Regions from separate parts of the Exiguobacterium sp. MMG028 genome, predicted to be linked through region 2. Evidence: riboswitches for the same ligand, from Rfam matches in the RefSeq annotation. Region 2 holds a riboswitch; each other region holds the start of a gene.
What was found. A riboswitch is a leader RNA that binds a small molecule or an ion and turns the genes downstream of it on or off. The one in region 2 is predicted to bind S-adenosylmethionine.
Positions count from the first base shown of each region.

Region 1: linked by a shared signal. The riboswitch ahead of metK (methionine adenosyltransferase) and the one ahead of PJK55_RS09830 (2,3-diketo-5-methylthiopentyl-1-phosphate enolase) in region 2 are both predicted to bind S-adenosylmethionine.
Region 3: linked by a shared signal. The riboswitch ahead of PJK55_RS11980 (Na+/H+ antiporter NhaC family protein) and the one ahead of PJK55_RS09830 (2,3-diketo-5-methylthiopentyl-1-phosphate enolase) in region 2 are both predicted to bind S-adenosylmethionine.
Region 4: linked by a shared signal. The riboswitch ahead of PJK55_RS00185 (methionine ABC transporter ATP-binding protein) and the one ahead of PJK55_RS09830 (2,3-diketo-5-methylthiopentyl-1-phosphate enolase) in region 2 are both predicted to bind S-adenosylmethionine.

Region 1 is NZ_JAQJIN010000001.1:150,739-154,186, reverse strand. Features, by position in the region: gene PJK55_RS00895 (hypothetical protein) at 1-205, shown strand, start outside; gene metK (methionine adenosyltransferase) at 249-1,457, opposite strand; SAM riboswitch class I at 1,590-1,709, opposite strand; gene pckA (phosphoenolpyruvate carboxykinase (ATP)) at 2,032-3,448, shown strand, end outside.
Region 2 is NZ_JAQJIN010000002.1:519,145-522,592, forward strand. Features, by position in the region: gene mtnK (S-methyl-5-thioribose kinase) at 1-1,001, opposite strand, end outside; SAM riboswitch class I at 1,084-1,186, opposite strand; SAM riboswitch class I at 1,392-1,493, shown strand; gene PJK55_RS09830 (2,3-diketo-5-methylthiopentyl-1-phosphate enolase) at 1,564-2,718, shown strand; gene PJK55_RS09835 (2-hydroxy-3-keto-5-methylthiopentenyl-1-phosphate phosphatase) at 2,715-3,365, shown strand; gene PJK55_RS09840 (methylthioribulose 1-phosphate dehydratase) at 3,362-3,448, shown strand, end outside.
Region 3 is NZ_JAQJIN010000003.1:263,762-267,209, reverse strand. Features, by position in the region: gene PJK55_RS11985 (GGDEF domain-containing protein) at 1-1,275, shown strand, start outside; SAM riboswitch class I at 1,374-1,469, shown strand; gene PJK55_RS11980 (Na+/H+ antiporter NhaC family protein) at 1,463-2,821, shown strand; gene PJK55_RS11975 (TVP38/TMEM64 family protein) at 2,840-3,448, opposite strand, start outside.
Region 4 is NZ_JAQJIN010000001.1:38,959-42,406, reverse strand. Features, by position in the region: gene PJK55_RS00195 (MetQ/NlpA family ABC transporter substrate-binding protein) at 1-148, opposite strand, end outside; gene PJK55_RS00190 (methionine ABC transporter permease) at 182-844, opposite strand; gene PJK55_RS00185 (methionine ABC transporter ATP-binding protein) at 834-1,862, opposite strand; SAM riboswitch class I at 1,940-2,046, opposite strand; gene PJK55_RS00180 (thioredoxin family protein) at 2,497-2,754, opposite strand; gene PJK55_RS00175 (PTS transporter subunit IIC) at 2,935-3,448, shown strand, end outside.

The DNA.
Region 1 (3,448 bases), on a different contig from region 2:
AAACGTATATGAAAAAGTGGTCGGAGAAGTCGATACGGTCAAAGAAGACGTCAATAAAATCGTCGAGACGGCTCAAGAAGCCAAATCAGATTTACAAGACATCGGTGAAAAAGTCGTCGAAGCGAAGGATACCGCGCTTGGACAAGAAAACACTTCAACTGATTCGTCATCGAATGACAATAAACAGACACCTCCAACGACTTGAACCTAAAAAAACGACCTTTCCGCGGAAAGGTCGTTTTTGTTGATTACGCGAAACGCTTCGCGCCTTCTTCAAGAACTGCTGCTTTATCTGTTTGCTCCCATGGGAGTTCGATATCTGTACGACCGAAGTGACCGTAAGCTGCTGTTTGCTTGTAGATTGGACGGCGAAGGTCAAGCATCTTGATGATGCCTGCTGGACGGAGGTCGAAGTTCTCACGAACGAGTTCAACGAGCTCTGTTTCGCTCAATTTACCAGTGCCGAACGTATCGACAGCGATTGATACTGGATGTGCTACCCCAATCGCGTAAGCGAGTTGAACTTCTGCTTTATCCGCAAGCCCTGCTGCAACGATGTTTTTCGCTACATAACGAGCTGCGTATGCTGCTGAACGGTCAACTTTTGTAGGATCTTTACCAGAGAATGCGCCACCGCCGTGACGTGCGTATCCACCGTACGTATCGACGATGATTTTACGTCCTGTAAGACCTGCATCTCCTTGTGGTCCACCGATTACGAAGCGACCAGTCGGGTTGATGAAGTATTTTGTTTCAGCATCGATGAGTTCAGCCGGGATGACTGCTTCGATGACATACTTTTTCAAGTCTTCTTGAATTTGCTCGAGCGTGATCTCTTCTGCGTGTTGTGTCGAGATAACGATTGTATCGATGCGAACAGGGTTGTTGTCCTCATCGTACTCAACCGTTACTTGAGTCTTACCATCCGGACGGAGGTATTCAAGCGTACCGTTCTTACGAACTTCAGCAAGACGACGTGACAATTTGTGAGCCAACGAGATCGGGAGCGGCATGAGTTCAGGTGTCTCGTTTGTCGCGTATCCGAACATGAGACCTTGGTCCCCAGCACCGATTGCATCGAGTTCCTCTTCAGTCATCTGACCTTCACGTGCTTCGAGAGCTTGGTCAACACCTTGCGCGATGTCTACTGATTGCTCGTCAATCGACGTCAAGACTGCACATGTTTCTGCATCGAAACCATATTTCGCACGTGTGTATCCGATTTCACGAATTGTTTCACGGACAACTTTCGGGATATCCACGTAAGTTGACGTTGTGATTTCACCAGCTACGAGTACAAGACCCGTTGTGACAGACGTTTCTGCCGCAACACGGGCATTCGGGTCTTCCGCTAAAATGGCATCCAAAATCGAGTCAGAGATCTGATCACAAATTTTATCTGGATGTCCTTCAGTAACCGACTCTGAAGTAAAAAGTCGACGGTTCAATTTTGACATTCAAAAAACCTCCTATAATAAGGGTGATATGTGGACGGTACTCGTTCCCCTTACGCGTTGCTTTGGGACGGTAATGAAAAAAACCTCCCCCGATGACATACATGGGGAAAGGTTGAATCGTTCTTCCTTACCCTCTTATCGTTCGAAGCTAATGGCTTCGCTTCAGGATAGCACCTTTTCCGCACAAGACTTCATGTCGGACGGTTGCTGGGCTTCGTAGGGCCTTGTTCCCTCCACCGCTCAGAATAAGAGTATCCGTTACGAAAACCATCATATAAATGACGCTCGATTATGTCAAGGGAATCGGACGAATTCGTTAAAGTTTTCACTGACTTGCAAAACATTTCTGTTTGTGAATCGTCAAACATTTTTTTAATTCGTTTCTGTTTTTTAACACCTTGTGATAAGAGAATGTGATAAACTGTCTTTGTAAGAAAGCGCTTACTTAGAGAGAAGAAACGCTTGTATTTAATTAGTGTGTCACATATAATTAAAAATGTCATACTGATTAATCGTAATCGCGGAAGTATGCGGATTTCATCCACATCTATTTAGGGGAAAGGTGGGATTCAGGATGGCGACAACGCTCCTGAAAATCGAAGAATTAATTAATGGTGCCGACATGAAACGGAACTTGACGGTTCCAGAACTGGTGGAAGAAGCCATCCAAAATGGTGAAGGTGTACTGACAAAAGACGGGGCTTTATCTGTCAGCACGGGTGCTTTTACCGGACGGTCACCGAAAGACAAATTCGTCGTACAAGATGAAGTCAGCAACAACCTTGTCGATTGGGGAAAAGTGAACCAACCGATCGCGGAAGAGAAGTTTTCAGCACTTCTCGACAAAGTACTCAACCATTTAGAAAAGAAAGACAAACTTTATTACCTCGAAGCGTCTGCTGGTGCCGATGAGCACTATACGTTACCGGTCCGTGCCATCACGGAATATGCATGGCATAGTCTGTTCGCAAAACAGCTATTTTTACGTGAATGGCCAACGAAAGGTGCGTTCGATCCGTTCACTGTGATCTATGCACCGAGTTATAAAGCAGATCCTGCAGTGGATGGCACCAACTCAGAGACGTTCATTCTCGTTTCATTCGCCAAGCGCACAATTCTGATCGGGGGAACAGAATACGGTGGCGAAATTAAAAAATCAATCTTCTCCGTCATGAACTTCTTGTTACCTGAGCAAAACGTCTTATCGATGCACTGTTCGGCAAACGTCAACGATGCAAACGAAACGGCACTCTTCTTCGGATTGTCGGGAACTGGGAAGACGACTCTTTCAGCTGACCCACAGCGCCACTTAATCGGAGACGATGAGCATGGATGGTCACCGGATGGGGTTTTCAACATTGAAGGCGGTTGCTACGCGAAGACGATCAACCTGTCGCGTGAGAACGAACCACAAATCTATGATGCAATCCGTTTCGGTTCATTGATTGAAAACGTCGTATTGAATGAAGATCGTACGCCGGACTACAAGAACATCTCCTTGACTGAAAATACGCGTGCGGCATATCCAATCGAATTCATCGACAACGCGATGCTCCCATCACGTGCCGGTCATCCAAATACGATCGTCTTCTTGACGGCCGATGCGTATGGTGTCTTGCCACCGATCAGCAAACTGACGAAAGAACAGGCGATGTATCACTTCTTGTCTGGTTATACGTCTAAGCTTGCTGGTACAGAGCGTGGTGTCACAGAACCACAAGCAACGTTCTCGACTTGCTTCGGTTCACCGTTCCTTCCGCTCGCCCCTGAGCGTTATGCGGATATGCTCGGTAAATTGATTGAAGAACACGATGTGGATGTCTACCTCGTCAACACGGGATGGACAGGTGGAGCATACGGCGAAGGTTCACGTATGAAACTCGCCTATACGCGTGCGATGGTCAATGCCGCCGTCAACGGCCAGCTCAGTGATGTGGAGACGATGAAACATGACATTTTCAATGTCGAGATTCCTGTAGCCATCGATGGTG
Region 2 (3,448 bases):
GCTAGACCGACCGTCCGACGAATCAATTCGCAGCCCGCGTAGCCAATCGCATCACTCAAAATCGATGGCAACAGTTCGTCCACGAATCCTACTGTGTTGAACGGCTCGACCGCCTGGGTGAAGCGGGTACGGAACGTTTTTTCGAACGTCTCCCAGACAGTGAGCACTTCTGTGAAGCGTTCGAACCGCTTCAATGGATGTGCATACGTCGAGAACACCAAATGGGCAATGATTTGACCGATGTCAAAACCGAATGGGCCGTAAAACGCAAACTCAGGATCGATGATTTTCGTTTCCTGACGGGTCGCAAAAATGCTTCCTGTATGTAAATCCCCATGTAGCAACGCTTCATGTTTGGTCACGAACCCGACCTTCAATTTCGTCACTTCAATTTTCAAGGCGAGGTCTGACCACAGCTGCTCCACGTCTAAACGAAGAGCCGTTTCGATTTGATTCGATTCTGCATCACGATACGGATCAGTGAAGATCAGTTTTTCTGTGATATCGCATAGCTCTGGATTGTAATACTCTTTTTCGATTTGTTTCTTGGCGAGCGGTCCGTTCGCATAGTCAGACGTCGCAAACAACGTTTCCCCAAGGAATGTACCGACGTGACGCGCTAAATTCGGATAGCTCTCTCCTTTTAGGAAACCCGTCCGGACGATTTCAAACGCTGACAAATCTTCTAAAATCGTATAGGCGAGTTCACGGTCGCTACCGAGTACATCTGGTACGAATCGTGGTACGACTTTTGAAAATTCACGAAGTGCCAGTTGTTCGATCCACGAACGGTCAAGCGTGAGCGGCCAGCTCTCTCCGACGACTTTTGCATACGGCAACGCCTGTTTCACGATCAACGACGTTTCTCCTTGACGAATGCGAAAGACGAGATTCAAATTCCCATCCCCGATCTCCTCACATTCTGCAATCCCCTCTTCTAGTAACCCCAACTGTCGAACGTGTTCGACGACACTTTGTTCTGTAAACGCCTCATAAGCCATGATGATTTTCCCCTTTCTTGAATCTATGCATGAAAAAAGCCCCTTTCTCCGCGAGAAAGAGGCACACCCAAATTGGTTGTTCCTCTCATCTTTCAGACATATGTCTGGTGGATGTAGCACCGTGCCAAATGGTCGGTTGCTGCGGCGTCTTAGGGCCAATTCCCTCTGCCAACTCGCGATAAGAGTAAATGATGTAATTGTGTTTGACGTGTTGAGACGAATATTACGGACTAGGCACGCTAGTTGTCAATCCTCTATTTTCGGTCGACTCCCTATTTTTGACACGCATATATAGAAACATTATTTTCAAACTTTTTTTCTCAAAAAAAGGAATTGACGAGTGAGCGATTCTATGTAAAAATTCAATTAAATTTCACAACTTCACAACTATTCTTATCAAGAGCAGACGGAGGGACAAGCCCGATGATGTCGCAGCAACCGACCAGAAATGGCACGGTGCTAATTCTTGCAGCTATCGCTGAGAGATAAGAGTTCATTGTTTTCGAATGACCTCTTGCCTTGGCATGAGGTCATTTTTTGTTTGACCTGAAAGGAGGAACTTATGGGAATCATCGCTACTTATGAAATCAAACATACCGATCACGTCGAGCACGTGGCTGAGAAAATCGCACATGAGCTGACCGTCGGGACATGGACCGAATTGAACCATCTCGAACAGCATCAACTACAGGCGTTCCGAGGTGAGGTCATCGATACCTCCCAACAGGAAACGACGAGTCGTTTCTCGATTCGTTACCCGCTACATAATGTGACGCCGGACTTTTCGTCCATTCTGACGACGACATTTGGAAAACTGTCGCTCGACCCGAGCGTCCAACTTGTCGACCTATCGCTCCCGGACGAGCTCGCATCGGACTTTCCTGGTGCCGCATTCGGCGTTGAAGGTGTCCGCGACATCCTTCGAGTACACGACCGACCGCTCGCCATGAGCATCTTTAAAGGCGTCATCGGGCGTGACCTTGATTTTTTAGCGACACAACTTCGTGACCAGTTTACAGGTGGCATCGATCTCGTGAAAGACGATGAGATTTTATATGACAATCCGCTCACCCCATCGCTCGAACGGGCTCGGATTGGAGCATCGATCATTCTAGAGCATAAAGAATTGACGGGTCGTTCCGTTCTATACGCCGTCACGTTGAGCGGACCGGTTTTCACCTTACGCGACCAGGCAAAACGTTTGATTGAGGCAGGCGCGACCGCACTGTTGTTCAACGTGTATACGTACGGGCTCGACGCATTAAGAGAGCTCGCCAAAGACCCTGAGATTCACGTCCCGATTTTGGCACATCCCGCTTTTGCAGGAGCGTTGACCGGATCGATTCGTCATTCCCTACTCTTCGGGAAACTGATTCGACTCGCCGGGGCAGACTTGACGCTCTTCCCGTCACCATATGGTTCACTGTCGACACCGAAAGACGAAGCAGAACAGATTCAAACATATGCGACGGAATCCCATTGGACGAAACCGATTCTGACGGTCCCCTCTGCCGGGATTCACCCAGGACTCGTCCCGGATTTGATTCGTGACTTCGGAACGGATGTCGTCATCAATGCCGGCGGCGGGATTCATGGGCATCCAGACGGTGCGGCTGCCGGTGCGAGGGCATTCCGCCAAGCAATCGATCAGGCAATCGGTAAGACGAGCGAGACTGATGCATTATCGACCGCGTTAGATGCCTGGGGTGCGCGATGAGTACGCACGTCATCTGTGACTTCGACGGGACCATCACGGAAGAAGATAACATCATCGCGTTGATGCGACGCTTCGCCCCACCTGAATGGGTCGAACTCAAAGATGGTGTTTTGAACCAAACGCTCTCCATTCGAGAAGGCGTCGGTCAAATGTTTAACTTACTCCCGAGTCATCAGGAAGCTTTATACCGCGACTTTCTGCAGTCGACTATCACACTTCGACCAGGGTTCATCGCGTTTTTGCAAGAGATGAAGTCGCACGGTTTTCGATTTGATGTCGTCAGTGGGGGCATGGACTTTTTCGTCCATCCGATTCTAGAAGGTCATGTCGCACCGGAACACATCTACTGCAATCACGTTGATTTTTCAGGAGAGACCGCGCGCGTCACATGGCCTCATTCATGCGATGTTCATTGTTCGAATGATTGCGGATGTTGCAAGCCGACGATTGCCCGACAGATCGTCTCACCTGCCGATACGTTGATTGTCATTGGGGACTCTGTCACCGATTTTGAAATCGCCAAACGTGCCGACGTCGTGTATGCGCGCGGTCAACTGATTTCGCTATGCGAGGCGGAAGGAATCCACTATGTTCCGTTCGAGACATTCTATGACATTTCAGCTCACATGAAAGGAGTGAACGTATGACCGTACAAGAACGATGGGTAGAACTTGCCGACATTAAAGACGAGCTTGCCGCACGGGACTGGTTCCCTGGGACGAGCGGCAAT
Region 3 (3,448 bases), on a different contig from region 2:
ACCGGTCTCGACTTTTATTCGCAAGATTCGCTCGTGCCGCTTGCTGGATTGTTCCTTGCCATCTTCTTAAACACGGTGTTCCAAAAATATCAGGTGAGATGGTGGTTCCGCGTCGACATCGCATTGAGCGATTTTATGAAGATCGCCTTCTACACGTACGTCGTCAGTTTGATTTTCATCTTAGCGGCAGCGTTTTTCCGAGAGACGAACTTACTCGTCGTCAGTAGCATCGCCGCTGCGTTAACATTCTTCATTAAACGTCTCCTCATTCAAAAAGAGCGACAAGATGCATTTAAATCCTTGATTGAGCAATACGATGAAGCGAAAGAGGCCGTTTCCTTATCACAGAGCGAGGCGCAAGCCATCGAAGTGTTTTTAAGTCAATGCGAACAGCTGAATCATTATGATGAAGGGTATGTCGAGTTTAAATTGTTTGAACGCACCCTCTACTTTGATTTGAAGACGCGACAACCCATCGATCGCCCTATCGTCTTCACCTTGCTTGAGATGAGTCAGCCAATCGAGCAAGTCCTCGATTATGAGATGCGCTTTGAATGGGATACTTCTCTTTCCGATGCTTTCCATGACGATTACCACAGCTTCGTTTCTATTCGTTCGGAGGAAATTGAAGAGATTCGTACATGGATTGTCATGACAGGAGAACCTGTATACGGTTATCCGAAGATTATTCAGCACGAGATCATCAAATTGTTAAAATCGTTCAACCGGACCATTAGCCGTTGTCACGAACGGGACCGCCTCTATACCGAGAGTCGGACGGACAGTTTAACGCTTCTCGCCAATGCACGTGCATTTTATGAATATGGCATTCAACAAATATCCGATATGTCGATGTATCCCATCTCGGTTGCCATGCTCGATATTGATTTTTTCAAAAAGATTAACGATACGTACGGTCATCAGGTCGGGGACCATGTGTTACAAGAGTTCGGACGACGAATCCGTCAGGTGCTTCGTCCCGATGACTTTGCTGCACGTTATGGCGGCGAAGAATTTATTTTATTGCTCAATCATTGTGACATGAACCAAGCAATCGAAATCACAGAGCGGATTCGCCATCAAATCGAAGCGAAACCGTTTCTTGTCGACCACCATGAAATTTCTGTCACCGCGTCCATTGGTGTCGACACAATCGAAGCGTTCGGAAACAAGCGTCTCGACGACACGATTCGAAACGCGGACCGTGCCCTGTATGTTGGTGGAAAATATGCAGGACGTAACCGTGTGGCGCACTTCAACAATTTAACGACGTAAACTCCCCTTTCTCACATCGAATTGGGGAGTTTTTAGGTTGACAACTAGATTTGAAACAGGTACGTTAGGGAACGTGTTTGATAATAGGATAGCTTAACTTTTTATCGAGAGAGACGGAGGGACTGGCCCTATGAAGTCTCGGCAGCGGGGAACCTGTGCCAAATCCAGCGGGCGTATTGCTCGAAAGATGAAAAGGGTATTTCACACGAAGGACCTTTTCTCAAGAAAAAGGTCCTTTTTATTTTTTAGTGAGGTGATTATTTTGGAACAACCAACAGCAAACAAGTGGGCACTTCTGCCGTTACTCGTCTTCTTGCTCTTTTTCATCGGGGCGGGTGTCTACTATGGGGACTTTTATAAGTTTCCAGTCCTTGTCGCAGCCATGATCGCATTGATGGTTGCAGCGTTCATGACAAAAGGAAGCGCCACACAAACCGTGGAACGCATCGCACAAGGTGCCGGAAATCCGGGAATCATCATTATGATTTTTATTTTCTTACTGGCCGGTGCCTTTTCAACTGTAGCTGAATCAATCGGTGCCATCGACGCGACGGTTAACGCGGCGTTGACGCTCTTACCCCCATCGCTTCTCTTAAGTGGACTATTCGTCATTGCCGCTTTCATTTCAATGGCAATGGGCACATCGACCGGGACGATTGCGGCACTTGCGCCGATTGCCCTCGGTATCCATGAAGAGAGTGGTGTGAACGTCGCGATCGCTGCCGCGGCAGTTGTCGGCGGAGCCATGTTCGGAGACAATCTCTCATTCATCTCGGACACGACCATCGCTGCCGTAAGGACACAACGGACGAACATGCGTGATAAGTTCCGGACGAACTTCTGGATCGTGCTACCAGCTGCCATCATCACGACGATTTTACTCGCGGTCTTGTCAAACGGTGAATCGACGGTCGATGTCGCCGCATTCGAATGGTACAAACTGATTCCGTATCTCGCGGTCATCGGACTGGCGTTAACAGGACTGAACGTCATTCTCGTCCTGTTAGGCGGGATCACGCTAACCGGAATCATCGGTCTTCTCGACGGAAGCTTATCCGTCACAGCATTTGTGACCGCTATCGCCGATGGTATGGTCGGTATGGCCGAAATCTCGTTCTTGACGTTACTCATGGGCGGCCTCGTCGGACTCATTTCGCACAACGGTGGACTCACGTATTTGCGTGATGCGCTGACGTCACGGATTCAAAAACGTGCCGGTGCCGAGTGGAGTATCGCTGGTCTCGTCAGTGCGACGAACGTGGCGACGGCGAACAATACGATTTCCATTCTCGTAGCCGGACCACTCGCCGCGAACATTGCGGACGAATATGACATCGAACGGAAAAAATCAGCGAGTGTGCTCGATATCTTCTCATGTGGTGTACAAGGGATTCTCCCATACGGAGCGCAACTTCTCATCGCCGCAGAGTTGACGAAGACCGCTTCGCCGGACCTCGTCCCGTTCATGTTTTATCCGTTCCTCCTCTTTATTTGTGGAGGGATTGCCATCGCATTCAATTTCCCGCGTTTTAAAAAGCAGTCTTAAGCGAAAACACCCCTTTATTCAAAGGGGTGTTTGTCGTTTAGTGACCATCTCTTGTTTCAATTGCTCGTTGCGTTTCTTGAAAGCGCGTCGTTTGAGCACTTCTTCTAGTCCTCGACTGATGGCCCACAACGCGACCAAAAGCAGACCGAGCATCGATAAACGAAACGGGCTTTGGATAAATTCTTCCCATTGATCCCCGATGACCGAGAAAATGACGACGACGAGTAGTTTTCCGAATCCCGCCGCCAAAATGAACGTACGGAGCGGCATCTGAATGAGCGCCAGCAAATAGGTGATCAAACTGACCGGGATGAACGGGAGTGAATACAAGAACCCGAGTGAAATCGGACTCATATGATTGATTCGTTCTAACCAATAGACAGCCGCTTTATGTTTTTCGAGCCAACGCGTCATCGGTTTACGAAACACATATCGGACCGCCGCGAAGACGACAATCGTTCCGAGTAAGTTCCCGATCCATGATAAAAGGACCCCTAACAAAAAACCATATGTTGCCGCATTCGCTGAAATGATTAAAACGAGTGGCAAAAACGGAAAGATCGCTTCTAAAAATGGAGCACCGAGTCCGGCCCAAGGACCGCCAGGCAAACTTTGAAGCCATTCGAT
Region 4 (3,448 bases), on a different contig from region 2:
AAATCTCAGCGTGCGGAACGTTCGACGCTCCGACAATCAATGTTTTTGATTCTCCTGAACCCGATTCAGAATCACCACCGCCACACGCTGCCAAAATCGTCAAGGCAGAGGCTGCTGTTACACCAAGTACTTTTTTCCAAGATTTCATAATTTAATTCCTCCATTTTATATATATTTTTTATTAAGCAGAACGTTTATCAATTTTCGCCACGAGCGTATCACCAATAAATTGAATGATAAAGACGAGGACTAAAATCATAACAGTCGCAACGAATGTCACATCATTTTGCGAGCGCTGGAAACCGTCAAGGAAAGCTAATGTCCCAAGCCCTCCGCTTCCTACAACACCTGCCATGGCCGTATAACCGATGAGTGCCACTACAGTGACGGTAATTCCAGAAACGAGTGAAGGTAACGCTTCAGGGAACAAGACTTTATAAATAATTTGCCATTTTGTCGCGCCCATCGATTCCGCCGCTTCGATGACACCACGGTCGACCTCACGTAACCCTAACTCGACCATTCGAGCATAGAAAGGGGCTGCGCCGATGATCAATGCCGGTAGTGCTGCCGTTGAACCGAGAATGGTTCCAACAATTGCACGCGTAAACGGAATGAGTAAAATGATTAAGATGATGAACGGAATCGATCGGAAGATATTCACGAACGCCCCGACAATTGTGTAGATGAACCGATTTTTTAACATCAATGGTTCATTCGTTACATAGAGAACCATGCCAAGCATCAGTCCGAATATGAATGTGGCGACACCTGCTACCAACGTCATGTAAAGTGTATTCCACGTTTCAAAAAGCATTACTTCCCAGTCTACGTTAGGAAACATCGCTTTCCACCTCCACTTCTACGGATTGCGAACGAATCGAGGCGATGGCGCGTTCGATTTCCCGTGCTTCCCCAATCAATTGGATGAATAGCGTGCCGAGCGCACCGACTTGTGACTGGGTCACGTTCCCGCCGATGATGTTGAATCCGATGTCATGCGTCTTAAGGACGTCAGACAAAATCGGTTGTTCTGCCGTTTCGTTCAAGAATTTCAATTTGACGATTTGCCCACTCGGATAGCGTGCTTTCAAATGTTCGAACGTGAGCGACAGATCGTCGACCGCCCCAATTTGTTTCACGAATTCTTTCGTGATCGGCTGCTCCGGATGTTGGAACACGTCAGAGACTTGACCCGTCTCGACAACTTTCCCTGCCTCCATCACGGCGACGCGATGACAAATCTTTTGGATGACGTGCATCTCATGCGTGATGAGGACGATTGTCAATCCGAGCTTCTTATTGATGCTGACGAGCAGTTCAAGAATCGAATCCGTCGTCTTCGGGTCGAGCGCGCTTGTCGCTTCGTCACAGAGGAGCACCTCTGGATTTGTAGCGAGCGCGCGGGCAATCCCGACTCGCTGTTTTTGACCGCCGGATAATTGTGACGGATAGCTGTCTTCGCGACCTGATAGTCCGACGAGCTCGACGAGTTCCTGAACCCGACGTTTCCGCTCACTTGCCGGAACCCCGATCAATTCGAGTGGGAAGCTGATGTTTTCTGCGACCGTGCGCGACCACAGAAGGTTAAAGTGCTGGAAGACCATCGAGACGTTCTTGCGAACCCCTCGTAATTCTTTCGGGCTGAGCTTCGTGAGCTCACTCCCGGCAACCTCGATTTCACCGCTAGACGGTGATTCGAGGCGGTTGAGCAATCGGATGAGCGTCGACTTCCCCGCCCCCGAATATCCGATTATTCCAAAAATTTCACCGCGATCAATCGTTAGTGACACATCATCCACCGCCTGGACACGACCATTCTTCGTATCGAACCATTTGGCGACGTTTCGTAATTGAATCAATTCCTTTCCCTCCTGACAACAAAAAAAGCGCGCACGTTTGAGCAAACGTGCGCACTTTATCGTACGGACAACGATTGCTCTCATCTGTCAAGGTTTCTCACCTTGCTGGAATTAGCACCATTTCGGATTGCTCCGCGGTTGCTGGGCGTCATAGGGCCAGTCCCTCAGCCTCTCTTGATAAGAGTGTTGTGTATTCGATTAGCTTTATCATAGCGACAGCTTTTTCTGCTGTCAAATCATTTTTTCAAAAAAATCAAAAAAAGGTGCCGTCCGAGGACGACACAGAACGTAGCACCTTGAGTCACGGAAGGACAGCCCATAGATGAAAATCTTTTGCCCGTTCAAGATTTACATCCTTATATGGGGGAGATTCACCAATCATCACTCGATCTTGACTTGGACCGTGCGATTATACGGAACGTCTTTCTTCGCTTGATTTTTTTGGGGGACAATCGAAGGGAAGACTGACGTGTATTCGTATAAAGGTAGCATCGGCTTCATCAAAACGTCTTGATGTCGGGAATATCGCGTCCTATTTTGTGTTCAAGTAAGATGTTGTAATGAATATACCATTCGTGAACTTTCTGTGTCAACTGATTATTTAAAATTTTCAGATTATTCTAATGTTCCTCTCTCACTTCACGAAAGAGAGGACGTGTTGAACGTTTTGAAAGGCATAAAGGCGATCCCGAACCTCGCCATTTTCAAGCTTTAACAACGCTGGGACGCTCATCACCTGATAAGCTTCAAGTTCTTTTGGGATATAGTTCGCATCGCGCTTTTCAATCTGAATTTCAGGGTCGACCGCCTCGACAACCGTCAACATTTTCTCCGCGACAGCGCATGTACCACACATTGGGGCGTATATATATAAGAATCCGTCTGTAATCATTTTTCTCACCTCTCTTGTCATTATAATGGTCGTTCGAGTCCCGTTCAAAAATCGTGCTCTCGTGAAATTTCAGAATTTTTCAATGATTCTCTTGACTCTTCTGTCGGATAGGAATAATATGGGTTCTAACTTTATCGCTTTTGTACATAACAGCAAAGAAGAAGGACAGGTGAATGAATGATGACGGAACAGGCAACAGGTACGACAAAGCAATTTACGATGAACGTCTTAAACGGTCTCAGTATGGCGATTCTGATCGCCCTCATCCCGAGCGCGCTGCTCGGTGAACTCACGAAAGCTATACTCCCTTATTTTCCGTCTCTTCAATTCATATTGGATGCGACGACGATTGCAATGCGCCTCCTCCCGGCCATTATCGGTCTTGCCGTCGCGATGCAGTTCGGACGATCGATTTTAGAGGCTGGAACGATCGCCATCGCAACCTATGTCGGCAGTGGCGCCGTTCGAATTAATGAAGGTGCGTTTGTGATGGCCGGAATCGGTGACGTGATCACAGCCGGTGTGACCGCTGCGATCGCTACGATTCTCGTCATGAAGCTCGCCCCACATTTGAAGACGTATACCGTCATCGTCATGCCGATGACAGTCATTGTCGTCGCAGGCGGCATCGGTGCCTTCTTATTGACGTATATCTCACAGATCACGACATACATCGGATACCTCATCATGACGA